3 regions of the Lysinibacillus sp. NPDC097868 genome follow, and region 2 is predicted to be linked to each of the others. Evidence: riboswitches for the same ligand, from Rfam matches in the RefSeq annotation. Region 2 holds a riboswitch; each other region holds the start of a gene.
The links. Region 2 has a riboswitch for cobalamin ahead of metE (5-methyltetrahydropteroyltriglutamate--homocysteine S-methyltransferase). Riboswitches for the same ligand answer to the same signal wherever they lie in the genome.
Positions count from the first base shown of each region.

Region 1 (10,295 bases), 470 kb from region 2:
TGCGTGCAGATAAAGTCCAGAGCCACATTGCTGAGTGGCTAGCTGAACGTGATGAACAACTACTCGATGCCTATTTGACAGAAACTCTCGATGCACAAACATGCCTATTACAGTTGCAAAAGTTGATTAAACAAGAGCAAGTATTTCCTTGCTTTACTGGTGCGGCATTAAAGGATATTGGAATAAAAGAATTTTTATCACAGCTTCCCCTACTGACGGAGACTCAATTCGACCTTCAAGCATCATTTCAAGGTGAGGTATTTAAAATTCGCCATGATGGTTCTCAACGGTTAACTTTTATCAAAGCATTGCACGGAACTTTACATACACGCCAAGACTTTACATTTGGTGATGTAACTGAAAAAATAACTGAAATTCGTTTATATAATGGAAGCCGTTTTGACACAACACAAGAAGTGCAAGCAGGAGAAATTTTCGCGGTAAAGGGGCTTAGTCTTGCAAAAGTCGGTGATATTTTAGGTAGTACAATACCTCCTCAGCCATATGAGCTCGTGCCTACGTTACAAGCTAAAGTACAGTATGATGGACAACAACACATAAAGGAGGTTTTACAAGTATTCCGTTTACTTGAAGCCGAGGAACCATCGTTGCGAGTCGTTTGGCATGAGAAGTTCCAAGAAATCCATGTACATATTATGGGTGTTATTCAACTTGAAGTACTTGCTGAAGTGTTAAAAAATCGCTTTTCACTTTCTGTTACTTTTGGTGAGCCAAAAATTTTATATATGGAATCAATCGTAACGACTGTAACAGGATACGGTCATTTCGAGCCTTTAAAACATTATGCTGAAGTACACCTGTTAATGGAACCTAATATTCGTGGAACTGGTAACACTTTTGTTAATGCTTGTCATGCTGATGATTTATCAGTTGGAAACCAACGACTAATTGAAAAACATCTATTTGAACGAGACCATCACGGTGTTTTAACTGGCTCCCCCGTTACGGATGTATGCTTCACCCTTTTGACAGGACGTGCTCATATCAAGCATACAGAGGGAGGCGATTTTCGCGAAGCAACGTTCCGTGCACTTCGACAAGGCCTAGAGCAAGCCGAAAATATATTGCTTGAACCATATTATCGCTTTAAATTGAAAGCATCGAATGATTTTATCGGTCGTATGATGAACGATATCCAGCAAGCAGATGGTACTTTTGATGCCCCCGTATTAACAGAGGAACAAGTAACATTAACAGGACGTGTACCCGTTGCAACATTTATGCATTATAGTACTACATTCGCTGCTTATACGAACGGCAAAGGGTCAATATCGTTACAATTTGATGGCTACGATAAATGCCATAATAGTGAAGAAATAATAGCGCAAATCAATTACAATAAACAGGCAGATCCCGACTATACATCCTCCAGTATTTTTTGTGCGAAAGGAAAGGGCTATTCAGTTCCTTGGTATGAGGCAAAAGAAGCCATGCATTGCTTGTAATCATCCGAGAAACAGCATTTTCCAATAGCATAATAGCGATTAGGGATGGTTTTATCGGTTATTTAGTCATTTTTATTGGCGATTTCAAAAGTTAACGGCAAAATTCATCAATATTATTTACCATAATAAATGACTGAAGGCATCGAGAATATCTCGATGCCTTTTATATAAATCCTATAAAGCCTTTTTTGCTTTCGCAACAAAAGTATTAGCTGATTCCACAATTACGTAACCATTACTATTCGAAAAATCAACAAGAACCGAACCAGGTTTACTCTTTAAAATTTGTAATTGCTCAATTAATTGGAGCAATAATTGATGACCATTGCCTCGTGGATGCCAATTTAAATGATAATCATTTAAATCTTTAACCCTTTGAAGAAATTGAGCATATTCGGACTCTACATACTTTATTAAATGTACTATTTTATTACTATCTTGATTTGTATGAACTACTAACGACAACTCTTCTAAATAGGTGTGATAGAACCGCATAACCATCGAGCAAAGTAAATCATTGACTCTTGCAGCACTTAAAATGGGCTTCGGCTCTAAATCAAGCCTATCTAAATTTGGTTTAGCTCGAATCGAATCAATACGTGTTATTAAATGATACGGCTCACCATTTACTTCATAAACAATTGGATTTGTTGGCATGTACATCATAAAGCCATTCTTTTTTGTTTTCAGCTCATCCGCCACACTTGCCTTAGCAAATAGGCAGCCCTCATACACCTCATTTTGAATCCAAATGATGTCTTTATTATAGAAAATTTGATTAAATAAACGTTCTTTTTGAATAAGTCCTGTTGCTAAAAACTGATCAACAAGTGCTTCAATGACCATTCTAGTTTTTGGCTGCTTGGCAACTTCAATGCGCGGCAGTTTACAAATCTTCATATCTTCATATTGCTTTTCCTGTGTTGTACAAACATGAATCTTCGTCATACGTGCACCTCGTTTCGTACATATTTTCAAAACAAATGTTTAGATCACATAAAAACGGATTTCCTGTTTTGAGAGGAAATCCGTCATCCGGCTAATCATTATCATTCATCCAGCAACATCAAACACTGCACCAATTGGAGAGATTTGGCTCGATGCCGTATCCCTATATTTGCTTTGGTTTTGGTCGTTTGACGTACTGGGACGAATAGAACATTCTGTTTTGTCAACATGCCACCTCCTATTCCTCGTAGGTTACTGGTGTGTACTTGTAACAGGCAGGTCTCCTGACTTATGATCATTGCTTCTTTTCACCTTCCCATCATTTGACAGTGGTCTTCGAAAAGTCGCTCACATTTACAGTTGCGGGACAGTGTCGGACTTACACCGACTTCCCTTTTCAGTAAATTGCACGCAATTTACACCTATTACTACACGCTATTCAGTTGTAATAAAATTTATAGTATCGCTAGTATACTATTAAATCATATTGTAAAGTAATGGAATTTCAATGTCAATGAACAGTACAACGTATCTATTTGGACTTACAGATTAGTATAGTGTTGAGTACATTCGTAAAAATGATACTTTTCCATCCAAATCAAAGCTAATTATTTTCAAATATCATTCACTTTCCATCGCTTGAAATAGCTTTTGAGCATAGCTATCGGTGAAATTAAATCCATCTTGTTCCTTGTACTGTTCATCGACAATTTCGCCAGCTTTCATTACATAAATCCGTTCACTTAAATATGAAACTGCTTTTAAGTCATGGGAAATAAATAAAATAGCCATGTTTCTTTCTTTATTTAACGTAATTAATAAATCGATAATTTCCCGCTGAATTAAGCGATCTAAGCTAGAAACAATTTCATCACATACTATCAATTTTGGTTCAACTAGAAGTGAGCGTAATAAATTTACTCTTTGCTTCTCTCCACCACTAAGTTCAGAGGGCAGAGATTGTAATATATCGTTTGATAACTTGACCTTCTCAAGCATCGTTTGTAAATAGGTGTCCGTCAAGAATTTTTGGTGCTGCAATGGCTCCTTTAATAGTTCCTTAACCGTCCACATAGGGTTTAAAGCATTACTAGCATTTTGGAATATAATTTGGCACTTTTCATAAAAGGACTTCCGATTGTTCTTTGTGATTTGTTGATTTTGAAAATTTAAGGTCCCTTTATCAGGTGATTCTAGCTGCATAATGACTTTGGCTAAAGTACTTTTACCGCTTCCACTTTCTCCTACAAGTCCGACGATTTCGCCTTCTCCTACAGTAAGGTTTATATTTGCTAACACTTGCTGTCCTGTTCGATAGCTTTTATTTACGTTTTCTACCCGAAGCAACTAAAACGCCTCCTAAAAATGATTTGTGACAAGCCGTTTTGTATACGGATGTTTTGGTTGCTCAAAAATTTCTGTCGCTTGCCCCTTCTCGACAATCTCTCCATTTTTCATCACAACAATCGTATCCGCTAGTGAAACTGCAACTCCTAAATCATGGGTAATCAGTATAATAGTTGTTCCCAGTTGAGCATGAAGATTTTTTAGTAATGTAATAAAATGTTGTTGATGTAACATATCTAAGGCAGAAGTTGGTTCATCAGCTATCAATATGTCTGGCTCATTATACAATGCACAGGCTAGCATGCAACGTTGCAGCATACCACCTGACAACTCAAATGGATAGCAATTTAATACATCATCGGTCAAGTTTAATTCCTTTAATATAGCGGTCATTTTAGGCACAAACATTTCTTTCTCCTCGCCCATTCGTAAGGCAGTAAACATATACAATTGTTGTTTCATTTTTTGGGTAGGAGAAAAGCTATTTGTAGCATCTTGAAAAATAGTAAAGATATGCTTTGTTCGTAACAGTAACCTATCTTTTTTTGACATCGCCATTATATTTTTCCCATTAAAGTACACTGCCCCTGTTGCCTCAGCTTGTGGCGGGAGCATTCCTAAAATAGCTGATACGGTTGTGCTTTTCCCACTCCCACTTTCACCAATAACTGCTGTAATTTGGCCTTTCGGCACAGTTAACGAGATATTGTGGATGAGATTTTTATCGTTCACTCGAACTGTTAAATTGTCGATTTTAAACATGTGATCGTTCTCCTCCTTGTTTGAAAGTGTTCCCGATCGCTTGCACACATAATATCGTCGCAAAAATCATAAACCCAGGAAAAAGGCCGATCCACCAAGCACCAACGAGTAAATCATTTTGCGCTGTATACAGCATCGTTCCCCATGATGGGATGGCTGGCGGCACACCGATACCTAAAAAGCTTAAAGACACTTCGGTAAAAATCGCACCAGCAAAATTAAATATCGTCACGACAAAGATGGCTGGCAAACTATTACGTAATAAATGACTAAATAATATTTTCCACAATGGGGTACGGAACATTTTAGCCATTTGGACATATTCCATTTCCTTCAAACGAATAAACTCCGAGCGCACGATTCGAGCTGTGACAAACCAGCCTGTGAATCCGATAATCATTGCCATTCGCCAAACACTTCCTTGCATAATTGCTTGCAGGGCAAGCACAATTACCAAGGATGGGATCGTTAAAAAAGCCTCTAAGATGCGCATCATAATTACATCGACGGCACCACCAACAAAACCGCTAATACCACCGTAGATAATGCCTATAATGCTAGAAATGACGACTGACACAATGGCGATGAAAAGTGTCACTTTCCCCCCAACAAGTATTCGTGATAAAACATCTCTGCCTAGCTGATCTGTACCGAGTAAATGTGTAAGATTAGGTGCTTCATAAATATGATTCATATCCATTGCATTTGGCTCAAAAGGTGCCAACATTGAGGAGAAGATGGTTGTTCCTAATATTATACAAAGAAGTGCAAGCCAAAATAGTGGCATCTTCTGTCGTTTTCTCATACTATTTTCCCTCTTCTCAATCTAGGGTTAATGCAAATCATTAAAACGTCGATTACAAATAAGCAAATGACCACCACAACACCAATAATCAGAATGGCTCCCATAAGTACAGGAAAATCCTTGACCATAACTGATTTCACTAGCAGTGATCCTAAACCGGACCAGCCAAAAAGTGTTTCAACTACTATGGAACCACCAAAGAATGAAGGAATCGTCACACCAATATAATTGATATACGGAATAACAGAATTCCGAAGTATGAGGTTTCTTATTTGTCGGTCTGGTACTCCATTTGCACGCGCAACTTGGACATAATAGCTACGATTCTCTGCCTTAACACTGTCCTGTAAAAAACGTGCGAATATACCAACATGAGAAATCACTAAAACGATTAGAGGGAGTACGATATGATTTAAACGATCAAGCCAACCTCCATTCTCACGCACATCATTCATACCTGAAGAAGGAAACCAACCAAGCTTTAGCGAAAAAATTATAATACAGACAATACCTAGCCAAAATGGGGGAATCGCAGAGCTCGCAAGACTAAAGATGGATAATCCTCGATCCAATAAAGAACCTTCTTTCATTCCTGCCCGTAAACCTAGCCAAGTAGAGACAATTGTAACGATAAATAATGTGAGTGCCACCAGCTGTAATGTGTTCGGTAAACGCTCTAATAAAATCGTTATTACTGGTCTACCTTCTTTTGCAGAATAGCCTAAATTCCCTTTTACCGCTTCACCTAGCCAAGTGCCATATTGAAGAAGGACTGGTCTATCTAAGCCAAACGCTTTTTCAATTCGTTCTTGCTCAGCTGTTGTTAATGTTTGAGCATTACCTCCATAATAAGCCGCCGCCTGATTGCCAGGTGCAACATGCATAATGAAAAAAGAGAGGAAGCTCACGATAATGAGGACAATTGTCCCCATTATCACTCGCTTCCCAATCCACTTAGCGATCATTCCATTCCCACTCCTCGACATTCCATAAGAAGCCGGCACCGTGATGACCTAAAATACGCTCTTTAACACCACTAATATTTTTATTAATGCCATAAACAGCATCAACATAGGCAAAATAAGCGAACGGTGGATCTTCTGCTAGCTCCTCTTGTAATGCCATATAGACTTCCTTACGTTTTTCAGGATCGACAGTTGTTCTTCCTTCCTCTAGCAAAGTATCTACTTTCGCATTTGCATAGCTACCATAATTGTAGCCGGCACTTGTTACGCTAGATTCGTCAGAATAGAATAAACTGTACGTATGGTGGTCGGCATCATACGGACTTCCCCAGCCCACCATAAACGCTTGTGATTCTTCAATAACGATATTGCTCCAATCAAGTGCAGCTACTTCTACATCTGCCCCTATTTCTTTATAGCCTTGCGCGACATAATTGGCCATATTGACGCGAACTGTATCTGTAATCGGTGCAGTAATAGTAAAGGCAAGCTTGTTACCGTCTTTATAGCGGAATCCATCATCTGCTAATAACCAGCCTGATTTTTCTAATAATGCTTTTGCTTTTTCAACATCAAAAGTATAATGTTCAATATTTTCGTTTACATAGGCATGCTTTTGTAGCGGCGAATACGCTTCTGTACCATAACCATGTAAAATACCTTTGACAATGCCAGCTCGATCTGTACCGTAGCTTATCGCCTTTCGAACATTGACATCCTTCCAAAGTGGATACTTCATATTAAATAACACGCCACGATAATCTGCTGATTCAACTTCATACATTTTTAACTGCTCTACTTTTGAAAGTTCTTCAACCTGATTCGGATCAAGTAAGGCAATATCTACCTCACCCGATTTTAGTTGTAATGCACGAACATTACTATCAGGAATAAATTTAAAAATGACTTTTTCAATGGATGCTTTTGTTCCGAAGAAAGATGGATATGCTTTAAGCGTTAAGCTAGTTCCTTTATCCCATTTCTCAACCATATAAGGTCCAGCACCAATAGGTTCTTGGTTAAACGTAGCCGTTCTCATCTCTTGTCCTTCAAAGACATACTTCGGCAAAATTGGCACTGTTAATTTATCTAACATTGGCGTAAATGGTTCATCCAATTGGATTATCATCGTTGTGTCATTTACTTTTTGCATCGCAGTAACATGGATAAAATCTGACTTTAAATAAGACCCATTTGTATCATCAAGAATACTGTTAATAGTAAACATTACATCATCTACTGTTAACACTTGCCCATCATGAAATGTCACATCATCACGAATCATGATTGTATACGTTAACAGGTCATCCGATATTTCAACGCTTTTGGCAATATCATATACTGGTACATTATGTTCATCAAAGCGCATAAGACCTCTAAAAAGTAATGCATCTAAATTCGTTTCCTCTAAAATTGGATTTAACCCTGCAAATTCGGATTCAGATGCATAAATAAGCTCATTTGCTTTTGAAGAGGAAGCAGCGGATGGCTGTTTTTCCTCGCCCTGACTAGACTCATTACTACAGCCAGCAAGACTAAGTATGAATAATAAAATAAATACTGAAAACTTTTTCAATTCTCTATCTCCTTCATCACCACAGAAATTTAAAGTATTGTTGCCACATGTTCAAACATGCGATTGATTTCTTTGTGAAGTGTTCGCTGCTCTTTTGAAAGCCATCTACAATGGATTGCATGATCTGTTAATTTTGTAACACTTGCCTGAATTGAACTCTCCTGTTGGATCATTTCCTGTAATTCTCGTATATTGAGATTCTCAACTTGTGGAGACACAATCCATAACGAACCGATATAATATGCCATCTCTAACAGACCAATCGTAGAAAGGTTCATTTCCGTAGGTTTAAAATGGAATGAATCAAATGCAATTAGAGCTTCCTCAACAAAGATTTTGTATTTGGATCGGAAGGATTGATAATCAAAGATTTCTCCTCGCATTTCTCGACCTGGTGCAATAATTTCACCCCATATTAATGTAGAGTTTTCTGCCATGCGAATCGTTGTATTCACTTGAAATTTCGCTCGTTCAAAAGGAATGGTCACCTCAGGTAGCCATTCTAATCTTGCCCCTTCTGCTATTTCCACCGTAATTTCTTGCGTGCATCGTTCACCATTGTGAGAAGGATAAATTTTTAGAGCGGATTGTTGTTTTAATTTCACTTGACTATCTGGTGCAAGTTTTACAGAGATTTCATTTCGGTCACCCGCTACCATTCCACCAGATGATTCCATTATAAAAACTGTGGCAGTTGGCTTATTGTCAGCATACAATTCTCTGCTTGCCTTCAACGGCGGCTGCTGGTATACATGAACAAGTCGTGTATAGCCCCTTCTTGGCTCAAATGCCATCTCTAATTTGCCATAATGATTCACTTTTCCTTGATTAAGCATTCACGTCAGCTGCTTCGGCGCCTTCAAGTAACATGTGATGCTGAATCCATTCAACAACCTTGTCGACATTTGTTTGAGAACGAACGTCTGCAAAAATATATGGACGTCCAGCACGCATTTTTTTCACATCCTGGTCCATGACCTCTAGGTCTACACCAACATGAGGTGCCAGTGATGTTTTATTGATTAGCAGTAAATCTGAACGTGTTAATGCTGGGCCACCTTTACGAGGTATATCCTGTCCTTCAGCCACATCAATTACGTAAATATAGCCATGAACAAGTTCTGGGCTAAATGTAGCAGATAAATTATCTCCACCACTTTCAATGAAAATAATATCTAAATCTTCAAAGCGTTTGTTCAAGTCATCAATTGCAGAAAAGTTCATCGAGGCATCTTCACGAATAGCTGTATGCGGGCATCCGCCTGTTTCTACTCCGATAATACGGTCCTCTTCTAGAACACCATTTGTAATTAAATACTGGGCATCCTCTCTTGTATAAATATCATTTGTGATTACTGCCACATTGTATTTTTCATGCATTGCACGTGTTAATTGATCTACTAAAGATGTTTTCCCAGAGCCAACTGGGCCTCCTATACCAATTCGAATTGGAGTCATTTATATCCACTCTCTTTCTATGAAATAAATAATCTTGAAAATAAAAATTCATGTTTCATCGATGCTAGTTCAATACCTAAAGCATTATTAGAGAGGTCATCTATCGTTAAGGTCATGACCTTTTCCGCAGCTTCCTCTATACAAACAAGAAGTTTATTTAATGCTTGTACACCTGTATTTTGTCCGAACGGCACAGCACGAACAGCATTTTGTACTAATCCACTAATGGATGCATACATATAAGTCATCACTGCATGATAGACATCTACACCAAGTGCTTCACTATAAATCGCATAAAGAACTGCGTAATGGCCTTGCACTTCTTCTTTGGCTATCTTTTCTTGCCATTGCAATAATAAAGGGCTGTCCATAAGAGGTGCCACTGTTCGTATGAATTGCTTGCCAACATTGACACTAGCATCTCTTGATTCTTTTGCTAGTTTGATAGCGCCGCAAAGTTCGTCTAACTCTGTGAGACGACCACCATCTCTTACTTTTGCTGCATGGAACGCATTCTGAATAATTAAGGCGTCACCATTCACTAAATTATGAAATAAATACGATTTACAATAATCTATTAATTGTTCCTTTGTGCGAATAACATCTTCCTGAATATACGTTTCCATCCCATATGAATGAGTATAAGAGCCTATCGGAAATGCAGAATCATGAATTTGTAATAGGCGCAATAACGAAAAATCAGTGAGCGTGTCCGCGGTATTTGAATGGTTGTTTAAATCGTCGTTCTGTCGTTTCATAGTTCACTCCTATTTCATCTAATAATGGATTAATCGTATGATCAGCTCGTACGATGATTTCATTATGTTCAATTAAGCAAGGTGTATGGCGATTGCCTAATTCAAATGCAGATTTCCCCATCTCATACATATCCTTCGGTGATATGACAATAACTGGTTCGAGTTTTGTACGAATCGCAATGCGACGGCTATCATCCTCAAATAATAAGT
Region 1 is NZ_JBIWBS010000001.1:1,365,576-1,375,870, reverse strand. It holds gene ACIQXJ_RS06755 (GTP-binding protein) at 1-1,466, shown strand, start outside; gene ACIQXJ_RS06750 (hypothetical protein) at 1,641-2,414, opposite strand; cobalamin riboswitch at 2,672-2,855, opposite strand; gene ACIQXJ_RS06745 (ABC transporter ATP-binding protein) at 3,036-3,761, opposite strand; gene ACIQXJ_RS06740 (ATP-binding cassette domain-containing protein) at 3,774-4,523, opposite strand; gene ACIQXJ_RS06735 (ABC transporter permease) at 4,516-5,328, opposite strand; gene ACIQXJ_RS06730 (ABC transporter permease) at 5,325-6,293, opposite strand; gene ACIQXJ_RS06725 (ABC transporter substrate-binding protein) at 6,283-7,869, opposite strand; gene ACIQXJ_RS06720 (urease accessory protein UreD) at 7,899-8,705, opposite strand; gene ureG (urease accessory protein UreG) at 8,698-9,327, opposite strand; gene ACIQXJ_RS06710 (urease accessory protein UreF) at 9,345-10,085, opposite strand; gene ACIQXJ_RS06705 (urease accessory protein UreE) at 10,027-10,295, opposite strand, start outside.
Region 1: another riboswitch for cobalamin. It lies ahead of ACIQXJ_RS06750 (hypothetical protein); the one in region 2 lies ahead of metE (5-methyltetrahydropteroyltriglutamate--homocysteine S-methyltransferase).

Region 2 (10,295 bases):
TGTTATTCATAGCGCCCCCAGAAATTCTAGGATTAATTTCAATGAGCTTCCAACCGTTATCTGTTAAACGAAGTTCTAAATGCAATGTTCCATTTTCAATATCAAATACATCAACGATAGAATGGAGCACCTCTTCAATTCCTTTTTGAATATGCGGTGGTACTTCTGCGAGTACACCATAGCCTGTAATAATAAATCGCTTGCCTTGTGTAATCTCTTGTTCAATAATACCAATCGTATGAACTTGGCTCTTATAAACCAGAGCTTCAACTAAATATTGAGGGCCATCAATATATTCTTCAATCATGATGGTTTCCCCAGGATTTTTGTTTTGGAGAAATGTGAGGTGTGTATCGAGTTGGTCTTTATTTGTTGCAAACAGTACGTCTTTAGAGCCTGTTGATTTAGGTGATTTAACGATTAGTGGGAATACCATATTATTTGTAAATGATTCGTGTGGTTTTTTTAGAACAAACTTAGGGGAATAAGGTTGATCCTTTAAGATATTCCTTGTTTTTTCTTTATCCTCCATCATTTCAATAGCAGATGATGACGTATAGTTTTGACAAAATTCATCACATAAAATAGAGGCAATATGAACAAATGGGTCTACAAAACTAACAATTGATTTTATCTCTAATCCGGTATCAAACAAATTGTGAATTTCTTCTATCATTTCTTCTATATTGGAGGTGTCGATAAGAACCATTTTATGAATGTCTGGATAGGCTTTTCTCTGTTGTAATTGTTTTGTATTGTTTGTGAAGAGTACCGTAAAGTAACCCAATTTTTCTGCTGCTTTTATCGCTTCACGACTAGATCCAGATTTGTTTGTACCTATAAATATAATTGCCTTCAGTATAATCACTCCTTCAGTTGGCACTTGGATTATTAATATACATTTTATATATATGCTGTGAAATAGTTTTCTTCTAGTTATGTATCATGTTTACATCCAAGCAACTTTTGTGTCTATTCATATAATAGAAATGAAAGGAGTGTGAATTGATATGAAGCCTCTATCGGTGAAGAATTTAACAGCGATTACTGCAGGTAAATTATTGCAAGGGTCGGATGAGGTGCTGATCCAGTATGGCGCATATCGACTAAAACAAGTTAAAAAACCGTATACTGCACTTTTTACAAACAAACGCATTATCAACTGGAAAAGTCTAGAGTCGCTTTCCCCACTAGTACTTGTAACAGATCGTTTGTATAGTCAGGATGAAATTCCTCAAAAAGTAATCATCATTCAAGTAGAGAATGCAGATGAGGCCTACTGGAAGTTTGTACATTATTATCGTAGTCAATTTGAAATCCCTGTTATTGCAATTACCGGTACCTCTGGAAAAACAACAACGAAGGAGATGATTAAGCATATTCTTTCTGCTGAAAAAGAAGTTGCTGCAACTACATTAAGCAGTAATTCTAGAACAGCTTCTTTGCAATATCTACTTAGCATCGATGATGAAACAGAAGTTGCTGTCTTTGAAACAGCGGTTGGATCACCTGGGGATGTAAGGAATGCAGGAAAGTATTTCAAGCCGACTATCGGCATTATTACCAACATTGGAGCCCACCATTTAAACTATTGTAAAACGTTAGATGGCTATATACAGGCAAAAGGCGAAATGGTTGAAATTGTGAATCCAGCAGGTTCATTAATTCTCAATGCGGAAGATGCAAATATTAAAAAAATCGATTTGTCGAAATTCAAGGGAGATATTATTAAAATCGGGCAGCATGCATCATGTGATTTTAAAGCAAGTCATATTCGGTATGTTGAAAATGGCATGCAGTTTACGATGCATCACAATATGAAAAAATATGACGTTTTCGTCCCTGGATTTGGAGAGCATCAAGTATATAATGCATTAGCCGCGATTGCTGCTATTAATGAATTAAATGTACCGATTTCTTTAGCAATTAAACAATTAGTGTCATTCAAGAAAATGAAAAAGCAGCTACAACTTTTTGAAGGCATTAATAATTCACTGTTAATAGATGATACTTGGAGTTTAACAACGACTTCATTAGAAGCAGCTTTAAAGGTCTTAAATTCAGTAGGAGAGGGCATGAAAAAGATAGCCGTTATTGGAACGATCACCGATTTAGGATCGTGGGGTTATGTTATCCATGAGCAAGCAGGAGAGTTAATCAATCGCATTGGTGTAGATGTGCTAATTACAATAGGAGAGCATGCCCGAATTATGGCTGATCATGCAGTGAAACTAGGATTTAGAGACCCTGTTTATACTTTTAAAAATAGTACACTCGTCTATAAGTTATTACATGAAATAGTAGATGAAAATACAATTGTCCTGATAAAAGGAGATATGTATAGTAAACAAATTTCCAATCTGGCAGCAGATTTAAAAATAAAAAAATCATTTAGAGATACAAAGTAATGATGGATGCAATGACAACAGGATAAATACTGTGTCACATGAGGTCATTTAATAATATTGTATAGTAATCTACTAGAAAGGAGCGCTCTGAATAAAAGATAAAGTAATTCAACAAATAATAGTCGTTGCTAGAAATAGGGATGGATACGCTCCTTTACCCAAACTTCTAGCTATCATTTTTCATACTATAATAATGAGAGGGGGGACGGAGTTAACGTGCAAAATATAAGTGTGACTGTGATTAGAAAGTTACTACAAGGGGTTTTAGTAAGCGGTTCTGAGCAGTGGTTTGTCAAACATGCTATTTATTATAACCGCCATGATTTGACACAGAAAAATACACTAATGTTCATTAATAAAAGTGAGTCTATTAATTGGAAGGAAATCGACCAGAAGGGGCCATCCCTCGTCATTTCAGATAAACCTTTAAATGAACTTAAAAACGCACTCGATAATACAACCGTTATTCAAGTAAAAAGTACTTTGCAGGCGTACTGGAAGTTTATTGAATACTATAGAGGCCTTTTTGATATACCAGTTGTCGCATTAACCGGAACATGTGGGAAAACAACAACAAAAGAAATGATTAAACATATTGCAAGTAAAGATTGGAATGTGCAGGCATCAGTTAGTAGCAAAAATGAGCCTCGCCAATCTTTACCGTATTTAACGGGCATCGATAAAACAACGAAAGCAGCTGTATTTGAGCTAGGTCTGGGGAATACAGGTAACATCAAACATCAATGTATGATCTACAAACCAACAATTGGAATTATTACAAATATTGGTGTGCATCATTTAGATGGATGTAAAAATCTTGAGGGCTATATAAAAGCGAAAGCTGAAATTTTAGAAGGGTTATCGGAGGATGGCACGTTAATCATCAATGGTGATGATGAAAATACAAAAAAAGTACCCTTGCATAAATTTAAAGGGAAAATTATCACTATTGGCGTTCAGCAGCATGCAGATTACAAAGCTTCTAACATTGAATTTACGAACAACGGCATGAAATTTATCCTGCAAGTATCTAATGAAAAGTATACGATCTTTGTACCTGGTTACGGAGAACATCAAGTGTATAATGCGCTAGCGGCTATCGCAGCTATAAAGGAAATGGGAGTGTCTATCCAAACTGCAATCTCGCGTTTAAAAACATTTAAACCGATGGCAAGGCACCTGGAATTTTCAACTGGTATCGGTGAAAGTACCATTATAGATGATACATGGACGAATAACCCAACATCGGTTGAAGCTGCTTTAAAGGTTTTAGATACGATAGGAAAAGATAAAAAAATAATCCTTATATTAGGTGATATAAAGCGATTGGGTCTTTTCGAAGAAAAGTATCATCGTGAGATTGGTTCTATGGTGGCACAGAGAGATGTTCAAATGCTTATTACGATTGGAAAAAGAGCTGAAGATATAGCAGCTCAAGCAAAAAAAGATGGAACAACTGCGGAGGTTCATATATTTAAAGATGTCACAGGTGTACTAGAAATACTTAAAGCAAAACTTGATAAAGATACGATTGTATTAATAAAGGGCCCTATGTCTAGTCGATCCATGATTGAATTTGCTAATCAATTAAAGGAAAAATAGCCTTTTCTAAGGCCGTACTAGCGACTACTCATCAGTAGCTATTTTATGCGAAAGAATCCTTATGTGCTTAGATAAAATCCATTTTACGGTAATGTAAGGTTCCGCTGATTATATCAAAAACATAGCATACAAAGCGTGGTAATTACACTGCTTGTATGCTATGTTTTATTATTTTTATAGAGTGAAGATAAGACGTCGTGCTGTCAAATAGCAGCTGATTTTCTTAAAATACGCGTTTTGCTGTTAAATAATGCTCTTTATAGTAATCAACAAAGAGTACTCTAGTAGTAACACCACTTGAAGTTGGAATGATGATACGCTGATCTCCAGCATAGATACCTACAAGGGAAGGGTTTTTTGACCCTTTCACACTATTAAAGAACACTAAGTCGCCCTTTTTTAAATTGGCGCGTGATACCGTAGTTCCTTTAGCCATTTGTTCTTTTAAGGTTGTTGCGCCAAGTTTTACACCGCTCTTACGATAGACATATTCTACGAAACCAGGTGCTGTAAAACGTAAGCTTTGTTCTTTATTTAATGAGCTTATTGTTACTTTATTTTTATAAGTTAATGCATTTTCAACAACTGTATCGCCTTTCGTCGCAGGGTTAGCCGATAGTAATGTTGGTAATACTCTTCGTGCAGATACGTAGTTGTCAGTATAATAAGGCTTACTACTCATATCCGAAATGACGATATTTTGCTTGGAATCAGCCATATGAATAATTTTGTTATTTCCAATGTACATGCCTACATGATCGGGGTCTGTGCCCGTTTTTTTACTTTTAAAGAAAACTAAGTCGCCTTTTTGCAATTGGCTTTTAGGAACAAATGTCCCTTGCTGGATCATATAATTTTCATTATAAGTCCCAATATCTACTCCATTCTTTTCAAAAATATACATAATAAATGAAGCACAAGAAAACTTGTAAGGATATGTAGACTTGTAAACTGAATTACTATATGTGGCCTTACCAATTAAACTTTTTCCTGTTTGAATAAGTTGCTCAGCTTTCGCTGCGACAGCTTTGTCATTATGTTGTGCATTTGTCGTTGCAGCCTCAACTTTGATTGGTTCAATGGATGCTTGAACGATTCCGAATGAGCTAAATCCAATCGATAATGCTAGTGTAGTTTTTAAGAATTGTTTTTTCATGCTGTTTTTACCTCCTGTAAGCGAGCAGTAAATTCATATCTGTTTGCTTGCTGTTGCAATAATCGTAGCATGAAAAAGTAGGGGTTCTGCGAGGTAAATGTTTCCACAGGGAGCCGTACTTTATGTAAAAACCTTGATATATAAGGCTTTATCGCTTGAATTTACAGTTTCATTACAAATGTTTCAGTTTGATAAATAGTGCATACAAAAAACACTAGTAACTATGCATTGTTACTCATAGAAATAATGCTAGGCAATGTGCAAATAGAGAAATCAAAATAAGGGTAAGGAATGATATAAAAATAACTTTATTAGTCAAAGTGTACTTATAAAAGCACGTATTATGGGAATTTTATTGTTGATCATTAAGTGGGAAATATATAGTTCGAGTCATGGGTATTATAGGTAATATATGTTATATTTAGGTAGAAATAGATTAAAGCTTTGCCCGCAAATATTGGCGAAATTAGTTGTTCAATAGTAGTAATTTATATAATTTCACGAACGAATTTCACGAACGAAAGGGGAAAATAGTATGTTGCAAATACTTAGGTTCAAAACAATTAGAGCTAAAATTTTAAGTGCTTTTTTCATTGTTGTATTTTTCATCGCCTGTTTTAACACCTATAGCTTTTTCGCCAATAAACGTGTTATTGCTGCTGGAGAAGAAATTGTTAATAAAGAATTACAGTTGTTAACAGCAAGTGAAAAGTTATCATCGACCATTAGTGTTCGAACAACTGCTGCTAAAAGCTACGTCCTAACAGGAAATCAAATTTATAAACAGGAATTTGATGATTATATAAAAATTGCAGAAGAAAATAATACAATATTAAATGATTTGTCGACAGATAAAAGCTTAACGGCAACAGTTGAAAAAGCAAGACAATGGCGAAGTTTTGTACAAACGAAAGTATTTGATGAATATGATAAAGGAAATATAGAATTGGCTGTTCAAAACCTTAATTCTGTTGATAGTCTCGCAGTAGAAATTAGAGAAGGATACGGGGACCTTGCAAGTGCAAGAGAAGCATCTATTAATAAGCTTGGGCAGGAAATGATCGCTCAATCGAAGAAAACGATGAATGTCGGTTTAATGATAGGAGTAATCACAACTGTAGTTGCAATTGTAACCGCTTACATATCGGCGTATATGATTGCTAATCCGATAAAAGCAGTAATAGAAAAAATATCGCAAATGGCAGATGGCGATATTAGTCAGCCCTCTTTGCCTGGAAGAATGAAGGACGAAATCGGCTTACTTGTGCAATCGACAAATACATTGAATAGTAAGCTCCATGAAATTATTGGTTCTATAAATGTTGTTTCAGGCAATGTTGCTGCCAACAGTGAACAACTTGCACAATCTTCTTTAGAAGTGAAAACGGGTGCAGAACAAATTGCACTAACAATGCTTGAACTAGCGGGGGGCTCTGAATCACAAGCACAAAATGCAGGGGATTTAGCGCAAATGATTGATACATTTAAAATAAATGTCCAGCAAGCCAATGCACAAGGCATAGATTTACAAGGCTATTCGAGTGAAGTATTGCAACTTACTACAAATGGCCAACATTTAATGAATAACTCAACACAGCAAATGTTTGCTATTGATAAAATTGTCCAAGAGGCTGTTGCAAAAGTAGAAGGCTTAAATAGGCAATCACAGGAAATATCTAAATTAGTTTCTGTCATTGACGATATTGCCAATCAAACCAACTTATTAGCATTGAATGCTGCAATCGAAGCGGCACGTGCAGGGGAGCAAGGCAAAGGTTTTGCTGTTGTGGCTGACGAAGTGCGCAAGCTTGCAGAACAAGTATCATATTCAGTGACGGATATTTCATCTATAGTAACACGAATTCAAAACGAAACAGTTGGGGTAACAGCATCACTTCAAACGGGGTATGAAGAAGTGAAAAGGGGCACAGAGCAAATTACGACTACTAATACTACCTTTGAACAAATTGCCTCTGCTGTTAATAGTATGGTTAGTAATATTCAAGGGATAACAGAAAACTTGCAGGGCATTTCAACAGCAACTGAGCAAATCAATCGTTCTATCGATGAAATTGCAGCTATATCAGAGCAGTCTGCAGCTGGTGTAGAGGAAACGACTGCCACAATTGATCAAACAGTTGCAACAATGGATGAAATCTCGAAGAATACAGATTATTTAGCATCGATGGCAGAGAATTTAAACAAAGAGGTTCAGCACTTTAAACTGTAAATAAAAAAGCAGCCATCGATGGCTGCTTTTTTTAAAATTTAAATTGGCTGAATAATTTCTACCCGATTACCAAAAGGATCTCTAAATTCAAAGCGCTCAAAATTCGGAATTGGAACAGAATCGAGGATTTCGATATGATGCTCTGTTAATATTTTTTTCCAATATGCTACATCTTCTACTTGATAGGCAATATGCGCTTTCGTTGTTAGTCGATCAAAGCCGTCTTCTGTGCCAACATGTACTTCTTGATGACCAACTCGTATCCAAAATCCACCACGCCCTTTAAGGGATTCTGGTTTCTCTATTTCTTTGAGCCCTAACACATGGCAATAAAACCCTTTCCCTTGCTCTTCGGTACCTTTTGGAATCGTTAATTGTACGTGATGTAATCCGACAATCATAGTAATCCTCCTCAGTATTTCTTGTTATAACTATATATTCAACAAATTCCTTTAAATACCTCTTTGTTAGTAGATTGTTATATTATGATGTCGTCAATCAGTACAATAGAGAATTACTAAAAGAACTATGTACCGAAATAATATACATATCTTCATAAAAGTTATACTTTTCAGAAAAATGTATGTTATAGTAAGAAACATAATTAAATATTGTGTAAGAGTTGGTGCCAAATGAAAGTTTGGCTTAAAAGGGAAGTCGGTGTAAATCCGACGCTGTCCCGCAACTGTAAATCGGAGCAAATCACATATGCCACTGGGGAACTGGGAAGGCTGTGAGGCGTGTTGATGAGAAGCCAGGAGACCTGCCAATGTCTAGTACACACCAAATAACCTACGTGGAAATAGGTGGTGAGATGTGACCGAATCGGCACTGTGCGACTAACGAATATATACGATAATTAATATATTATCGTATCGCCTCGTCATAGCTAATTTAGATATACATTAACTACCATTTTCCAAAAAAGGAAGATGGTTTTTTTATTTTAAACCAGAGGAGAGAAGTAATATGACGTATACAACGACTGTAATAGGCTACCCATACATAGGGGAAGACCGTGAATGGAAAAAGGCATTAGAGGCATTTTGGAGAAATGAACTTACAGAAGAAGATTTTTTACAAAAAATGAAAGAAATTCGTCTTGCACGCATCGACAAGCAGCTTTGTAGCGGTATAGATATTGTCACTGTTGGGGATTTCACCCCGTATGACAGAATGCTTGATACAGCGATGATGTTTGGCTTAGTGCCAAAGCGCTTCGGCTGGCAGGGTGTAAAGGTTGATTTACAAACGTATTACGCGGTAGCGCGTGGAAATAAAGAAGCTGTTGCTAGTGAAATGACAAAATGGTTTAATACAAATTATCATTACATTGTACCTGAATATGAAGGACAAGCTCTGCAACTAACAGACAATAAAATACTTGCAGATTTCCTTGAGGTTAAAGAAGTATATGGCATTACTGCAAAGCCAACGCTAATCGGGCCATATACATTTTGCAAGCTAACAAAAGGTTACGATAAAGTATCACAAGTTGCGTTTATTTTAGCACTACTACCACTGTATGCGCAGGTTATCCAAGAACTAGTATCAGCCGGTGCTGACTGGGTTCAATTAGAGGAGCCTGCATTAGTCACATCATTAGATGAGGCAGAGGTCAAACTTGTGCAAGAAATATATACACAATTAGCAGCGGCTGTACCAGAGGCTAATATTATGTTACAAACCTATTTTGAATCGTTATCAGCTTATAACACACTTATTGAACTCCCTGTACAAGGATTTGGCTTGGATTTTGTTCATGGCTATACGAAAAATATGGAGGCGCTACGTCAATTTGGCTTTCCACATGATAAAGTATTGGCAGTAGGTATTGTTAATGGACGAGATATTTGGAGGGCAAATTTAGCAGAGGTAAGTACAACAGTTAGGGCAATTGAACAGCTGACTAGTGCACAGGAGCTGTGGGTTCAATCGTCATGTAGCTTACAGCATGTGCCGATTTCGACCGCACTTGAAACAAAATTAGAGCCTGTCTTGAAAAATGCGCTTGCATTTGCTGATGAAAAATTAGCAGAAATATCAGAGGTGGCTAAATATTTAAAAGAAAAAAATCACACGTCAAATCATACTATCTCTGAGAGCATGAAAGCAATTGAAGCATTAAAAAAACATTCCGTACGAAATAATCTAGCAGTTCAACAAGAAGTACAAACGATGTCAACAGAGGATTTTGAACGTCAAAATGATTATAATGCGCGTCAGATTATTCAACAACAGTCACTGCAGATACCCCTATTCCCAACGACTACGATTGGTAGTTTTCCTCAATCTGATGAAGTGAAGCGCACACGTAATGCATGGCGTAAAAAACAGCTTGCAGATGAAGCATATGCTGACTTTGTCGCACAAGAAACGAAACGGTGGATTGCCATACAAGAAGATTTAGATATTGATGTACTAGTGCATGGTGAATTCGAGCGTACGGATATGGTGGAATACTTTGGTGAAAAACTAACAGGCTTCGCTTTTACAGAAAAAGCTTGGGTCGTTTCGTACGGCTCACGTTGTGTGAAACCACCGATTATTTACGGTGATGTTGCATGGGAAGCACCGATGACAGTGAAAGAAACTGCCTATGCACAAAGTTTAACAAATCGATATGTGAAAGGAATGTTAACAGGTCCCGTTACGATTTTAAACTGGTCATTTGTACGTGACGATATCGCAAGAAAAGATGTAACCTATCAAATTGCACTTGCACTAAGGAAAGAGGTTGAGGCACTAGAAGCGGCTGGCATTGCTATTATTCAAGTCGATGAACCTGCATTACGTGAAGGCTTGCCTTTACGTAAAGAAAATTGGGGCGAATATTTGGATTGGACAGTGAAGGCTTTTAAGCTCGCTACGGCTAGTGTAAAGGATGAAACACAAATTC
Region 2 is NZ_JBIWBS010000001.1:1,838,932-1,849,226, reverse strand. It holds gene ACIQXJ_RS09130 (ATP-grasp domain-containing protein) at 1-859, opposite strand, end outside; gene ACIQXJ_RS09125 (Mur ligase family protein) at 1,011-2,408, shown strand; gene ACIQXJ_RS09120 (UDP-N-acetylmuramoyl-tripeptide--D-alanyl-D-alanine ligase) at 2,625-4,010, shown strand; gene ACIQXJ_RS09115 (C40 family peptidase) at 4,234-5,166, opposite strand; gene ACIQXJ_RS09110 (methyl-accepting chemotaxis protein) at 5,702-7,396, shown strand; gene ACIQXJ_RS09105 (VOC family protein) at 7,435-7,797, opposite strand; cobalamin riboswitch at 8,003-8,181, shown strand; gene metE (5-methyltetrahydropteroyltriglutamate--homocysteine S-methyltransferase) at 8,366-10,295, shown strand, end outside.

Region 3 (10,295 bases), 470 kb from region 2:
AAAGCAAAAACAGTATTTGAGAATAACAAATATAAAGTGACACTTTCAATAAATATTGAAAATAATTTACAAAATTTTATTGTCAAACAGAATGGTAAAGAAATTGCGAAATGGTCGAATATAGTAGCTTCATTAGTACCGGTTGCAATTGCAAAAACAACAACACTTTCATTTGAAGCAGATACACTGGATAATCTTGTTTTTGAAGCGGTAACGGCGGATAAGACAATTTCCTCAAATGTAACAGCAACGACGACAAATTCAATTGAAAAGCATACACGTCAGTCAATTACGTATAAAATGGAGGCTGATCCTAACGGTAATATGGCTGATTTTATTACAAACTACTTAGCACCATACTTCACGAAAGCTGAATTAGTAACGATTGACGGTAAACGTTACATTGAAATGACATTAATCGGTAAAGCTTATGGTTTTGAAACACTAGCTTATATTGATGGATATGGTAAGCAACAAAATATCGAAGTGATTAGTTCAACAGGTGAGAAAATGGAACAAGTACGTGTTGTACGTTTACCATTAGTTCAAGATAGCAATGGCGTTACAAAAATATTTATCGATTCAGGGAGCTTAGGTTATGGGGCGTACACATTATTCTTTACTTTTAATGTGCCAACTTTAGAGGAAGAAACAAATAACTCTAATAATCCTAATCCTGATAACCCTAATAATACTATCCAAAATCCTTTTACAGATATCGAAAATGTCTTCAGTAAGGATGAAATTTTAGCTTTATACGCTGCTGGGGTAACAACAGGTACAACAGCAACAACATTTAGTCCAAATAAAAATATAACGCGTGCACAATTTGCAGTGATGATTGCTCGAGCTTTAAATATTCAATCAGCTAAAGCAACTGCGTTTAAGGATGTTAAAGGGCAGTGGTATGAAAATGAAGTACAAGCACTTGCAGAGGTCGGTATTGTAACTGGTGTAAATGCCACAACATTTAACCCAACAGCAAATATTACACGTCAGCAAGCAGCGGCAATGATATTATGTATGCTTGAATATAAAGGCTATAAAGTAACAGTTAATGAAAATGCTTTATCGTACAAAGATGCTAATAAAGTTTTTGACTACGCGAAGCAAGCAGTATCAGAATTGCAAGCACTTGATATTATGACGGGCTCTAATGATTATTTAAACCCACAAAGTAATTTAACACGTGCTCAAATGGCAAAGATTTTAAAACGATCATTACAATTAGTTAGTTTAATTGATTAATTTTTAAGTAAGAAACTATTACTATCCCATAAACTTTGTCTGAAAATTTGATGAGGCAATTGTACTTTGTGCTCCTAAGATATATTCAACTCGTACTATTGCTGCAGAATCCTCATCCAATAAAAAAATGCAATTCAATTTTAACTTGAATTGCATTTTTTAAACGATTAAAAGCCTAGTTTTTATTGAGTTTGGAAGTAACCTAAAAAGTACACTTAAATTCAAGTGAGTGCTTTTTTAGTTTAATTTATGTAAAAAATAAGGAAGAGTATTATTTTTTATTTTCAACTGAAAAGGGGAAGTGTTCTAAATTTAAAATTTGGAAAATAAGATAGTTTGCTAAAGTAGAATAACGCCTAATTTAATTTAGCTGTCAAAACTATTGTTTATGAGAAAAGACCCACAATAATCTATTGTGGGTGGATTTATAAGAGAATATTAAAAGCGTCCTTAAACGAATTGAGTTAGAATGTTAGCCTGTAAACTCGATGTGAAACGTCTGAGAACGTATAGTTATTATTCTTGAATTAATACTCATATGTGTAATGGTAATCTTGAAAGAAATCCATGTACTGAAATTACTTTACTAAAGTTGCAGCAATTTCAGAAATAACAATTCGATTATCTATTATTGGTGATGCTTCGCTGCTTTCTTTGTTACCAATCTCTTCACGTCGGTGTAAATTTTTAAAGTCATCAGATTCGCGCCAAGCTTTGAATTGCTCGACTGTATCCCAGAACATCATAACGTTCATTTCATCGTGATCTTCTGGTTCAGAGCAAACGTTCACTTCAACTTTATTAAAGCCTTCCCAGTTCAATAAAGTTTTATCAGATATAAATAATGGTGCCATTTTATTCGCAAAGCCTTTTTTTACTAAAAAGCGGTTAGTAACTGTAATCATATTTATGACCCCTTTATAATAGTTTTAATTGATATTGATTATCATTATCAATTAAAACATACATTAATTGGCTATGCAATAAAAAAATTAAAAAAACAACATTAAAAACGCGTATTGACAATTATTATTATTTAAAATAGAATCATAAACAATCGTATGAGAATGATTATCAATTTCATTTCAATTTTAAATAAAAAGAAAAGGTTGGTAGTTAACATGAAGAAGATTAAATTTCTATTAGTAGGTGCTTTAGCATTATCATTAGTAGCATGTGGAGAAGAAAATAAACAAGCGAATGGGAATGCTTCAATAGATAAAGTAGAAATGGAACAACAAGTTGAAACAGGGGAGACGGTAACATTAATAGATGACCTTGGAAATAAGCATGAGTTTGCAGAAATGCCAGCTTCAGTTGCAACGTTACATCGAGGAGTACTGGATATTTTGCTTGCGTTAGGTGCAAACGTTACTGGTCGACCAACGATTTCTTCTGATATGAAGGCAGAAGTAAAAGCGATTCAAGAAATAGGTAACCCGCATGAACCATCATTTGAGCAGATTGCTGCATTGAATGCGGAAGTGCTGATTGTGCCACCTAACTTCCAGCAGTTTGCTACAACGGTAGAAGCAACAGGTACGAAAATAGTCTACTCAACTATGAATTCAATTGATGATATTAAAAATACGATTAAAAAATATGGAGCGTTGTTTAATAACATAGCAACAGCAGAAAAGTTAGTGGCACAAATTGATGAGAAAATTGCACAAGGCGCTACACAATCAACGTTAGATGCGCTAATTGTTTATGGAGCACCAGGTACATATTTAGCCGCATTGGATAATTCTTTATACGGAGATATATTAAAGAAAGCAGGTGGTAAAAATATCGCAGCCGATTTACCAGCGACAGATAAATTTCCAACTTACGCGAATTTAAGTGTTGAGAAAATTGTTGAACGTAACCCAAAAGTAATTATGCTGATTACGCACGCGAACCCAGCGACAGTAAAAGAAGGATTTGAAAAACAATTGAAAGAAAATGCGGCCTGGAAAAATTTAGATGCAGTGAAAAATAATCAGATTATCATTTTACCTGCAGATTTGTTTGACAATCCAGGCACACAAGTAATAAAAGCCATTGACTATATGCGAGACGCTTTAAAGACAGCTGAAGAAGCAGCTTAATCATTTTTTATAGTGGGGAAATTGCGATGATAATAGAAGAGGAAAAATATGCACACCCTCTTGCTAAAAAACGAAGAATGGCATTAATTATGTTACCGATCCTTTTGGTCATAGTAAGTGTCGGTAGCCTTATGATCGGGCAAGTTTCGTTTTCGGTAAGTGAAGTGTTTAATGGGATTTTTAGTTCAGAAGATACGATGGCACGACGAATCGTGTGGGAAATCCGTATGCCCCGTATACTAACGGGTATGATTATAGGCGTTTGTTTGGCTATCGCAGGTTCGATTTTACAAGGTGTCATGCAAAATCCATTAGCTGATCCAGGGGTTATTGGAATTACTTCCGGCGCTGGAATTATGGCGGTGGCAGTAATGGTTGTTTTTCCTGGCTATATTATATATTTACCTATTGCAGCTTTTTTAGGTGCTTTTGTCGCCGCAATGATCGTGTATTCTTTATCGGTGAAAAAGGGTGGTACATCCCCAATGCGAATTATTTTAGTAGGGGTAGCCATTAATGCCCTTTGTGGTGCAGGAACAAATGCACTAATGATTTTGTATAGTGATCGTGTACAATCCGTCCTACCATGGTTGTCTGGTGGTTTGACAGGTGTTGGTTGGGTGCAATTTAACATGATTATTTACTATGTTCTTGTAGCAATTATATTATCAATTTATGCAATTAAACATATTCGTATCATGCGTCTAGGAGATGAAATGGCAAGCCTTTTAGGGCACAATGTTGAACGAAGTCGATTCTTTTTAATTGCATTAAGTACGTTATTAGCAGGGATAGCAGTAAGTGTTGCCGGATTAATTGGGTTTGTAGGTTTGGTTGTACCGCATATTTTACGACTAATTATCGGTGGAGATCATAAGTATTTACTACCTACTTCAGCTTTAGCTGGTGGCTTACTTGTTGTTTTCGCTGATACCATTGCGAGAACAGTATTTGATCCTATTGAGTTTCCTGTTGGCATTTTACTAGCATTCATTGGTGGGCCGTATTTCCTTTATTTAATTCATAGAAAGGGGAATTCCATTGCTACGAACTGAGCACATTCAATATCAACATGAGTTCACCAAGTTCCAGTTAGATGATATAACCTTGAAGATCAATGAAGGAGAAATTGTTAGTTTAATAGGTCCGAATGGCTCGGGGAAATCAACATTATTACGTGTGATTTCACGTCTTTTAAAACCGAATAATGGTACAGTATTTTTAAATGAACGAAACATTCATGAAATGAAGTCGAAAGAAGTGGCTAAAACCCTAACGATGCTCCCGCAAATGAATAGTCATCAATTAGATTTAACAGTGCGCGAGTTAGTGGAGTTTGGGCGTCATCCGCATAGCGGAGGGAAGACGGTCCTGTCAAAAGAGGATAAAGAAATCGTTGATTGGGCGATTGATGTAACTGGATTGAAAGAGTTGCAAAATCGGGTACTACCTTCGATGTCTGGAGGTGAACGGCAACGTGCTTGGATCGCAATGACTGTAGCACAGCATCCTAAAGTGTTGCTGCTAGATGAGCCAACAACATATCTAGATATTGCACACCAATTAGAAGTGATGGAGCTTGTAAAAGAGTTAAATCGTAAATACAATATGACCGTTATCATGGTGTTACATGATATTAACCAAGCTGCACAAAATAGCGAACGTCTGATTGTCCTAAAGAAAGGGAAAATCCATTACGACGATTCACCACATTGTGTATTATGTAAAGAAATGTTTCAAACAATTTTTGAAATTGATGCTGAAATTTATATGCAAGATGGAAATCCAATCTTTACGCCGTTAAAATTGTGCTCAAGTCTTTGTAAATGATAGTTGCCCATGCTTCTGATAGAAATATGCAGCAACTCCAACATCCATAAAAGTTAACTTATTATAATGAAGAAAAGGAGATTTTAAATATGATTGGTATAATTTATTACGCTTATGGCGCACCGAAATCTTTAGACGATGTAACACCTTATTTTACACATATAATGAAAGGTAAAACACCACCACCTCATGTGATTGAAAACGTTACGGCACAATTTAAAAAATTAGGTGGTATTGATCCATTAGCAGCAAATACGGGACGTATTGCTAAAGGGCTGGAACATGCTTTACAGCATCGCTTAACACAGCCTGTAAAAGTATATAATGCATACAAGCATACAGAACCTTATATTCCGGATGTTGTTAACACAATGCTTGCAGATGGGATTACAACTTTTATTACGCTACCTGTGAATCCGATTATGTCTACAGGCGCTGCTGCATTTCATGATGAAGTTAGTTCGTTATTAGCTTCTCATGACGTTAAGGTCATTCATGCGAAAAATTGGCATTTAAACGATGAATTACTTGCTGTATATAAAGATCGTGTTCAACGTGCATTTGAATGGATTCCTGTTGAAAAACGAGCACAGACGCACGTTTTATATACAGTCCATAGTCAGCCAATTGATCCCGAAAAAAACGATAACTACGTACGCCAGTTTTCTGAATTAGCTGAAGCCATTTCAAAAACAGTTCAAATTGATAACTGGCATATTACATATCGAAGTGGTCATGGGAAAGGTGACTGGCTAGGTCCAAATGTAAAAGATACGATTAATTCATTGCAAGGCGAGGGTGCTCAAGGTATCGTCACATGTGAGCTCCTTTCTCTATCAGCGGATATTGAGTCCTATTTTGAAGTCGGATATGAATGTCATAGATTATGTGAGGAACTTCAAGTTGAATTTGCCCAATCCGAGTTTCCGGGTGATAGCTATGATACCATTCAAGCTTTAGCTGCAATTGTGGAATCCTTTATTCCAGCTCATAACTGAGCTAGTTGGTATCTTTACATGTAGACTTTCTTAAATTAAATTGCCATCTGATGTCGAGATTTCATTGATGTCAGATGGCTATTCGTTTTTAATCAGAAAAGCAAACGAGTACAAAAGAACAAAGAAGGGTTAGATCGCTCTACAAAAATAGTATAAATGAAATCTAACAGACGGCAGATTCTTTTTAAAATCTTTTTTCTGGATAAAGTAAAAGAAATGTATGGTAGTAATAGGGCTTACGATAGTGGCTAAAATGGTTTAACAGATATAAACTTATATTAAGAAGTTTATATTATATATCATCTTCAGTTTAATATAGGCTGCAGTAGGTAGCATAATAATTCCTTGAGATTCTATGAATAGTCGTCATGTAAATCAAGCTATAATTCTTTGGAACTACTGACTATACTGTTTATTATGCTTAACTAGCTAGTTGTTTTCATTTATTAACAGTTTGTTAATCCTAAAGAATATAATGAAAAGTTACACTATAAAGAATTCACTTTTCTGGATTTACTTTTTACTTGAAGGATGGTACACTTAATTGTGTTCAATAACAATATATTGTGTTCGTTTTATGTAGGTACTACTATATGTAGTTTAATAGGGAAGTTCGGTATATCCGACGCTGTCCCCGCAACTGTTAAGCTGACGATGATTTAATCCACTGTGCATTGGTATGGGAAGGATATCAGAGAATGAAGCAAAGCCAGGAGACCTGCCTATAATAAAACAAATCAACCTTTCTTCGGGGAATAAGAAATGGGGACGTGACTATTATTTTGCTTTTTTACGTTTCTAACTTAGGCTGTCTCTCCCAAGAGATAGCCTTTTTATATTATGAAAAGAGGGAATTTAAAATGAAACTTTATACTAAAACTATATGCCCAAAATGTCTTTGGGTCAAATCGGAATTACAACGCGCAGGACTTGAGGCAGAAATTGTGAATATTGATCATGACGAACAAGCAAAGCAAAAAATTATGGACGCAGGCTTTTTAAGTGTGCCTGTTCTTGAAGTAAATGACACATTTATAGGAGATGTCAAAGAAATTGTTTCTCAAATTGAGATGATTGCAATATGATCGTTTATGCCAGTCGTACAGGTAATGTGCGAAGTATTGTTACTAAATTAGATGGTGAATCAATTGAAATATATGATGGATTATTGTTGACTGAGCCCTATCTTTTAATAACATACACAGACGGCTTAGGTGATATTCCTGCAAAAGTAGCCCGCTTCTTAGAGCAAAACAGGGAATTTTGCAAGGGAGTAGCTGTTAGTGGTAACAGTAATTTTGGGCACCATGTGTTTGGCGGAGCTGGTGAGAAAATTGCAGAAGCCTATCAGGTCCCCCTAGTATGTAAATTAGATTTACGGGGATATCAGGCTGATTATGAAGTCATACAAATGTTTTATGAAACGAGGGTGAAGGGATGAAAACATACTTAAAGCTTAATAATGAGGTGCTTAATCGCTATAGCACGACAGGTCAATTAGAGCTTGAAAAGGACCGTGAAGCAACACGCCGTTATTTTTTAGAATATGTAAATGTGCGTCTACGTTATTTTATTGATATTGAAGAAAAAATTCGCTATTTAGTTGAAGAGGGTTACTATGAGAAACAATTTATCGACATGTATGATATAGATTTTATTAAACATCTATACAAAAAAGCATACGATTACAATTTCCGCTTCCCTTCTTTTATGAGTGCGAGTAAATTTTATGATAGCTACGCAATGAAAAGTCGTGACGGAGAAGAAATTTTAGAAAAATATGAGGATCGTATTGTTATTATTGCTTTATATTTAGCACAAGGGAACACTGTCTTAGCAGAACGTTCTGTTGAGGCAATGATGGAAGCGTACCAACCAGCCACGCCAACCGCATTAAATAGTGGGAAAAAAGCACGTGGCGAATTAGTAAGCTGCTTTAAACTATCAATGGACGACTCAATGAATAGTATTGCTGAAAATATTGGTTATTGTTTGGAGCTATCACGCCTTGGCGGAGGCGTGGGGGTAAACTTAACAGATTTACGTCCATTAGGTGACCCAATTAAAGAAATTTTAAATCGTGCAAGTGGTGTTATCCCGGTTGCGAAACTTTTAGAAAATTCTTTTAGCTATTCGAACCAGCTTGGACAACGAAACGGCTCTGGCGTTGTCTATCTAAATATTTTCCACGCAGATATAGAAAATTTTATTTCATCGAAAAAGCCAAATGCGGATGATAAAATCCGTCTTGCAACGCTATCAACAGGTATTATTATTCCAAGTATTTTCTTTGAACTTATGAAACGTGATAAAGATATTGTGTTGTTTAGTCCATATGATATTTATAAAGAATATGGTAAACGGATGTCTGAAATCTCAATTACTGAGATGTATTACGAGTTATTAGATAACCCGAATATCCGTAAGATTAAACGCTTGAATGCGCGTAGACTTTATACAGAAGTGAAAAAAGCACAATTTGAATCAGGCTATCCTTTCGAAATTTTCGATGATAATGTCAACGATGTACACCCACTCAAAAATATAGGTCGTGTAAAAATGTCGAACCTATGTACAGAAATTCTACAAGTACAGGAAACAAGTATAATTACTGACCAAAATGAACCAAATGAATACGGGCTGGATGTATCGTGTAACCTAGGTTCAATTGATATTCATGCCGCAAGTAAAGTAAATGATTTTGGAACATTAGTTGATACCGCAATGCATTTATTAACGAATGTGTCGCAAATGACGAACATCACGAATGTACCGCCTGTAGCTAAAGCAAATAAGCTAATGCATTCGGTAGGGCTTGGTTGTATGAATTTGCATGGCCATCTTGTTACAGAAGGAATCATGTATGGTTCAAAGGATTCGATTGATTTTATGGATAGCTTTATGGAAGCGATGAACTATTATTCACTTAAATCATCTATGGAGATTGCTAAGGAAAGAGGCGAAACTTTCTACCGTTTCGAGGATAGTGATTATGCTTCAGGCGTTTATTTTGATCAATATGTAAATAAAATCGAAGTAGAGCTCTCACCTGTTGTATTAAAAGCACTAGGAAATATTCCAATCGTGACATCAAAAATGTGGGAAACATTAAAGCAGGATGTTATGCAATATGGTTTATTCCATTCTTATCGTTTAGCTATTGCACCAACTGGTAGTATTTCATATATTCGTAGCTGTACCGCTTCGATTGCACCAAGTACTGAGCGTGTAGAGGTACGTGATTATGCGGATAGTCGAACAATTTATCCAATGCCACATTTAACAAATGAGAACAGTCATTTATATGTTGAAGCATATGATGTGAATCCATATGATTTAATCGATTTATATGCAGCATCTCAAAAACATGTAGACCAAGGTATTTCGATGACGCTGTATGTAACTGATAACTGGACAACAGAACAGTTGGCTAAAATTTATATTTATGCTTGGGTAAAAGGGATTAAGTCTGTTTATTATGTCCGTCAACGTTTGCAAAGCTTAGAGGAGTGTGTCGCATGTCAAATATAATTTACGAAGCGGTCAATTGGAATAAATCAACGAGTGAACTAGCACAAGTATTTTGGGACCAACAATGGAAACAAATTTGGTTTCCAGAAGAAATTGCAGTAAGTAAGGATATCCAACAGTGGAAAAATTTCGAGCACCAAGATACGTATAAGAAAGTATTTGCAGGCTTAACATTACTGGATACAGTTCAAACTAATATTGGGATGAATCGTGTTGCTGCTTTTACAACAGATCTTCAAGAAAAGGCTGTTCTTACTGTATTTGATGCATTTGAAGCGATACATGCAAAATCCTACTCATATATATTCACAACGCTTTGTACAAATGAAGAAATTGACGCGCTGTTTGAATGGGTAAAGAAAAATGAATATCTACAATATAAGGCTAATAAAATTGCAGATATTTATAATAGCATTGAAGAAGGGGATTCAGAAAGTTTATGGAAAGCGATGTTCTCGTCCGTTATGCTAGAATCTTTCCTTTTCTACTCTGGCTTCTTCTATCCATTGTACTTAGGAGGGCAAGGCTTTCTTCGCAATAGTGCAGAAATTATTTCCCTTATTTTACGCGATGAATCCATCCACGGTGTGGCAGTAGG
Region 3 is NZ_JBIWBS010000001.1:2,306,999-2,317,293, reverse strand. It holds gene ACIQXJ_RS11485 (NEAT domain-containing protein) at 1-1,248, shown strand, start outside; gene ACIQXJ_RS11480 (antibiotic biosynthesis monooxygenase) at 1,827-2,153, opposite strand; gene ACIQXJ_RS11475 (ABC transporter substrate-binding protein) at 2,370-3,338, shown strand; gene ACIQXJ_RS11470 (FecCD family ABC transporter permease) at 3,365-4,393, shown strand; gene ACIQXJ_RS11465 (ABC transporter ATP-binding protein) at 4,380-5,168, shown strand; gene ACIQXJ_RS11460 (ferrochelatase) at 5,258-6,166, shown strand; cobalamin riboswitch at 6,731-6,906, shown strand; gene ACIQXJ_RS11455 (glutaredoxin family protein) at 7,027-7,251, shown strand; gene nrdI (class Ib ribonucleoside-diphosphate reductase assembly flavoprotein NrdI) at 7,248-7,607, shown strand; gene nrdE (class 1b ribonucleoside-diphosphate reductase subunit alpha) at 7,604-9,697, shown strand; gene nrdF (class 1b ribonucleoside-diphosphate reductase subunit beta) at 9,685-10,295, shown strand, end outside.
Region 3: another riboswitch for cobalamin. It lies ahead of ACIQXJ_RS11455 (glutaredoxin family protein); the one in region 2 lies ahead of metE (5-methyltetrahydropteroyltriglutamate--homocysteine S-methyltransferase).